Prochlorococcus marinus XMU1408: one gene and its partner. The protein of the gene in region 1 interacts with the protein of each later gene in a pairwise test. Links are inferred from orthologs where the notes say so. Each region holds a gene or a part of one and is shown in the gene's direction. Other genes may lie near its edges.

Region 1 (2,847 bases):
TCAGTCCCAATGAGTAGGATTGGGTTTGGAATTTGATAAGAATTATTTTTTTCGGCATAAGTCTTCAAAAACTGTCTTTTCATTTTTGTTCCTAAATTGCCAGGCCCTTGAGTCACGATTGTTTTGATTTCATTTTTTAGCGCCCATTTCTTAGCAGCTTGAATACCAATTCCATCGATGGCGACTTTTACATCTGCAAGACCTTCCTTTTGTAACTCGTTGGCTACATTAATTGTATGACTTGTTAATTTTTTTTGGATCTTTGCTGCTTTAAGCGCACCTATTTCCTCTGATAAGCGACTCTTACATCGATAGACAGCGTGCCACCTAGTCATTAAAACTATGGTTGGTTTGCATTTTTGTAGGAATTTAGTTGTCTTTGATTTTTGTATTTGTACTTGATGCTGATGATTCATAATTATTAATTTCTTAAACTTCATATATTGAAGGTTAAGTTACTATTTATTGCTTCTGATTAATTTATGTTCTGAAAAAAATAAATCTATATTCGCTGCTATTTGTCTAATCCATAGCTGAGATTGCTTTTTGGAGGTTTACGATTCAATTTTTACAACTGGATTCCCAAATTTAATAATGACTGATTAGAGTTTTTGGCTAAAATCATATTCCATTAGGTGATGCCGGTGCCAACTCGGAATGAGCTATGGATGAAGGTGCAGCAATTACTGCAAAAGAATTTAAGTAAGCCTTCATATGAAACATGGATACGTCCCGCTGAATTCTTTGATTTCAAAGATGGTTGCTTGACTTTGGTTGCTCCAAATAGTTTTTCAAGTGATTGGTTAAGGAAAAATTATTCTCAGACAATTGAAGAGATTGCAACAGAGATATTTGGGCATCAAGTTAAAGTGTACATAAAAGTTAAAGATGAGTTTTCATTAAACAAAAGCAATAAGAAAAAAACTTTTTCAGGTGTAGCTCAAAATAATTCGATTTCAGTTGGAGAAAGTTCAGATGGTAAATCCAAGCAAGCTCCGGTAAAAAAATTTTTACCTAGTTTGAATCTCCGATATGTTTTTAATAGATTTGTTGTAGGCCCTAATAGTCGGATGGCTCACGCTGCAGCAATGGCAGTTGCCGAGTCGCCTGGTCGAGAGTTTAATCCTTTATTTATTTGTGGAGGGGTTGGTTTAGGTAAAACACATCTTATGCAATCTATAGGTCATTATCGATTGGAAATTGATCCAAAAGCTAAGGTTGCATATGTTTCTACTGAGACTTTTACTAATGATTTAATAGTTGCGATAAGAAAAGATGGAATGCAAGCTTTTAGGAACAGGTATAGAGAAGCTGACTTGATATTGGTTGATGATATTCAATTTATAGAAGGAAAAGAATATACACAGGAGGAATTCTTTCATACTTTTAATGCTTTGCATGAGGCTGGGAGACAAATTGTTCTCACAAGCGATAGGCCTCCAAGTCAAATACCTCGATTGCAAGAACGATTGATTTCAAGATTTTCAATGGGACTGATCGCAGATATACAAGCGCCTGATTTGGAGACAAGAATGGCAATATTGCAAAAAAAAGCTGAGCATGAAAGGATGCGTTTACCAAGAGATTTGATTCAGTTTATAGCTGGAAGATTTACATCTAATATAAGAGAGTTAGAGGGAGCATTTACTCGCGCAGTTGCATTCGCTTCAATAACAGGGTTGCCAATGACAGTTGAATCAGTTGCACCTATGCTTGATCCTACTGGACAAGGGGTTGAGGTCAGACCTAAGCAAGTAATGGAAAAGGTGGCTGAGGTCTTTGGTGTCACTGAGGAGGAAATGTGTAGTACAAGTAGACGTAGACCTGTAAGTCAAGCAAGGCAGGTCGGTATGTACCTCATGCGGCAGGGCACAGATTTAAGTCTACCTCGCATTGGTGAATCCTTTGGAGGGAAAGATCACACAACAGTTATGTATGCAATTGAGCAGGTAGAAAAGAAATTATCAAGTGAGCCACAATTAGCAAGTCAAGTTCAAAAAGTAAAGGATCTCCTTCAAATCGATTCAAGAAAACGTCGTTGAATTTAAGTATAGATATTTATAAGAATTTAGACTCTTAACTAAAATGTATAGGGTTTTGATCTAGCCTATTTCTTGTAGGTATTTCAGGTCCTAGATCACTACCATCAATATTCGCTGTGCGTTCAATAGCTTGTCGAAATAATCTTGCTGATAATAAAGGCATATCTCTTGGAACTGAAATTCTATCTCGAAGGTAACGTAATGCAGAAGCACTATTCTTCTCTGGACGGCAATCTTTTTTTGTAATCATAGAAGTTAAGGCTGCTCTCAATGGTTGATCAAATAATTTATTCTTCATTGGGCTAACATCAATGATTCTCTCTTTGTGTTTAATAACTCTTTCTAAAGCTAATGCTTCAAATTGTTGTTCCGATTTTCGATCAACTTTGAAATCTACTAACTCTAATTGTCCTAATCCAGACCCCGTATCAATTTTTTTTGCAAATAATTGTTGGTTTGCATTTGAATAATTAAAGCAACCTCCCATTTGAGGAGGTAAATCATGAGCATGTGTGTGAAAATCACCTTGAGTTCCTCTATATTCATCAAGTTTTTCAAGATTTTTAAGCCATGCATTTATAAAAGGGTGCTCTTCTCTAAGTGAATATCCTTTGTAGTAAGCCAATGAGGCATTCATTCTTTCAACATATGGAATAAAAATTACATCTGCTGATCCAGGCTTTTCACCATTTTTTGTTGGGATTGGTGTGAGCCATCCTGAAGCATTTTTTTCTATTTCTTTTTCAAATTTTTTGGCAACATTTTTGAAATTCTCTTTCTTTTGTTCTTCTTGGGCTTGGAAAAG
Region 2 (2,932 bases), on another replicon or contig:
GCTTTCCCTAACTCAGCCAAGCATGGTCTTCAAAGAAACCAAATAGATATAACTTGGCAACACATACGTTTTTTAAAAGCAATTGGGTTAGCAAAAAAAATTAGACTCCCTATCGCATCGTAATATTATTAACAAGATTAAAAAGTATTAATTCATTTTCAATCCATGGCTAAGAGAGTACAAGTTGTTCTTAATGAAGACATCAAAAGTCTTGGTAAAGATGGCGACCTTGTTGAGGTCGCTCCTGGTTTTGCAAGAAACTTTTTATTACCCAACAAAAAAGCATTACCTGTTACTCCAAATGTTTTAAAACAAGTTGAACATCGAAAAGCTAAACAAGCCGAGCAAGAGGCAGCTAAAAAACAAGAAGCAATTGATTTCCAAACAGCTCTCACAACTATTGGAAGATTTACTGTCAAAAAACAAGTAGGAGAAGATGGAGTCTTATTTGGAACAGTTACAAACGGGGACGTAGCAGAAGTTGTAAAAGAAGCTACGAAAAAAGAAATAGATCGGAGAGATATATCTGTCCCTGAGATACATGGAATTGGCAAATATAAAGTACAGATAAAGCTTCATAGCGAAGTCAATGCTGAAATAAATCTTGAAGTCACAAGTTACTAATAGTTGCATCTTTTCCTGAACAAGCCAAAGTAGGTGTCCTTGTCAAAGAAGCAATAAATGATTGGAACCCCCTCTTCAAATAACGGGGAATTTTCAAAACAAACAAGAGATTTTGGAGCATTTAATAATTCCAAGATTGATAAACCTCGTTTTGAAGCTCAACCTGACCAAATACCACCTCAAAATTTGGAAGCAGAAGAATCTGTTCTTGGTGGTATTTTATTAGACCCTGATGCAATCGGACGAATAGCTGATTTACTACAGCCAGAGGCTTTTTACATCTCTTCCCATAGAGAAATATATAGAACTGCTTTAATGCTTCATAGCCAAGGCAAGCCAACAGATTTAACAGCGATGAGCGCTTGGCTTGCAGATACAAATTCTTTAGAAAAAGTTGGAGGTAATAATAGATTAGTTGAATTAGTTGAGAGGGTTTCATCAACAGCTTCTATTGAGCAAGTTGCAAAATTAATTAGCGATAAATTTCTGCGCAGACAATTAATCAAATCAGGAAATGATGTAATTAAATTAGGTTTTGATCAAACTCTCCCAATGGAAGAAGCTATTGATCAAGCGGAACAAAAGATCTTTGCCATTAGCCAAGAACAACCATCAAAAGGTTTAACACCAACTGCAGAAATTCTTACTAGCACTTTTAATGAAATAGAAAGTAGATCACTTGGCACGTCAGTAGCAGGTATACCAGTAAATTTTTATGATCTGGATGCCATGACACAAGGACTCCAAAGAAGCGATTTAATTATTGTCGCAGGAAGACCTGCAATGGGAAAAACTTCTATCGTTTTAAATCTTGCAAAAAATGTAGCTCAACTTCATGAACTTCCTGTTTGTGTTTTTAGCCTTGAAATGAGCAAAGAGCAACTTACTTACAGATTGCTTTCAAGCGAAGTAGGAATTGAAAGTAGCAGATTAAGAACTGGTAGATTGCAACAAGATGAATGGCCATTACTTGGTCAAGGTATTAATACACTCGGTCAGTTACCAATATTCATTGACGACAAACCAAATTCAAGTGTTCTTGAAATGAGGTCTTTATGCCGACGCCTAATTGCGGAGCAAGGTAAAGAACTTGGTTTGATAGTGATTGATTACCTGCAACTAATGGAAGGCACTTCACCTGATAATCGAGTCCAGGAAATTTCAAGAATTACTCGAGGTCTTAAAGGGATGGCAAGAGAACTAAAAGTACCTGTTATTGCTTTATCTCAATTAAGTAGAGGAGTTGAATCAAGAACCAATAAAAGGCCAATGCTTAGCGATCTTCGAGAATCAGGCTCAATTGAGCAAGACGCGGACCTAGTGTTAATGATTTATCGAGATGAGTATTACAATCCAGAAACTACCGACAGGGGCATTACAGAAGTAATAGTGACAAAACACCGAAATGGTCCTGTTGGAACAGTTAAATTACTTTTTGAACCACAATTCACTAGATTTAGAAATCTTGCTGCTTAATCTTTCAAATATTTAATTGATGATTTTTAAACAATCCTCAAATGAAAGTTTTGATGTAATCGTTGTAGGAGGAGGCCATGCAGGCTGTGAAGCTGCGCTGACTTCTGCAAGATTAGGTTTAAATACAGCTTTATTTACACTTAATTTAGATCGTATCGCTTGGCAACCATGCAACCCCGCGGTTGGAGGACCAGCGAAAAGTCAACTAGTGCACGAAGTTGATGCACTAGGAGGAATAATAGGAAAATTAGCAGATTTAACTGCTCTTCAAAAAAGAGTTCTTAATGCAAGTAGAGGGCCTGCAGTGAGAGCATTAAGAGCACAAACAGATAAGCGCGTATATGCAAATGAAATGCTCAAAGTCCTACAAAATACCCCAAATCTCAAAATTAGAGAGGCCATGGTTACAGGCCTAGAAATTGAACATTTTTCAGAAAAACCTGCAAAAAACCGATCAGAAATTACAGAGCAAATAGGGTATGTAAAAGGAATTAAAACCTATTTTGGAAGCATTTTTCATGCGAAAGCAGTTGTCCTTACAACTGGAACTTTTTTAGGAGGAAGAATTTGGATTGGTAATCAATCTATGAGTGCAGGTCGTGCAGGTGAGCAAGCCTCTGAAGGATTAACTGAAGAATTACAAAAATTAGGCTTTACTACTGGTCGTTTAAAAACAGGAACCCCCGCAAGAGTCGATAGACGAAGTATTGATTTTACTTCTCTTGAAGAGCAATTGAGCGATGCTGCAGACAAATTCTTTTCTTTTGATCCACTTTCATGGAAGAGTGGAGAACAAATAAGTTGTCACATAACTCGAACAACAAAAGAAACT

What was found. Proteins that work in one complex are often made in the same cells at the same time.
Region 2: the proteins of dnaA (region 1) and dnaB interact in binary tests that used the Escherichia coli proteins (3 or more experiments, as listed by UniProt). The link is inferred for Prochlorococcus marinus XMU1408 from one-to-one orthologs.

What each region holds. Positions count from the first base shown.
Region 1 is NZ_QJUE01000002.1:284,013-286,859, forward strand. The notes cover bases 36-2,840. They hold dnaA (chromosomal replication initiator protein DnaA), read left to right. Parts: upstream 36-638; coding sequence 639-2,042; downstream 2,043-2,840. Other genes in these bases: DNJ73_RS03055 (TIGR04282 family arsenosugar biosynthesis glycosyltransferase), read right to left, coding at 36-416; DNJ73_RS03065 (glutathione S-transferase N-terminal domain-containing protein), read right to left, coding at 2,077-2,840. Outside these bases: more of DNJ73_RS03055, read right to left, coding at 1-35; more of DNJ73_RS03065, read right to left, coding at 2,841-2,847. UniProt on the Escherichia coli protein: Plays an essential in the initiation and regulation of chromosomal replication. Binds in an ATP-dependent fashion to the origin of replication (oriC) to initiate formation of the DNA replication initiation complex once per cell cycle.
Region 2 is NZ_QJUE01000007.1:41,969-44,900, forward strand. Bases 1-2,890 are described here. They hold dnaB (replicative DNA helicase), read left to right. Parts: upstream 1-681; coding sequence 682-2,100; downstream 2,101-2,890. Other genes in these bases: DNJ73_RS09335 (acyl-CoA desaturase), read left to right, coding at 1-123; rplI (50S ribosomal protein L9), read left to right, coding at 166-624; mnmG (tRNA uridine-5-carboxymethylaminomethyl(34) synthesis enzyme MnmG), read left to right, coding at 2,120-2,890. Outside these bases: more of mnmG, read left to right, coding at 2,891-2,932. UniProt on the Escherichia coli protein: The main replicative DNA helicase, it participates in initiation and elongation during chromosome replication. Travels ahead of the DNA replisome, separating dsDNA into templates for DNA synthesis.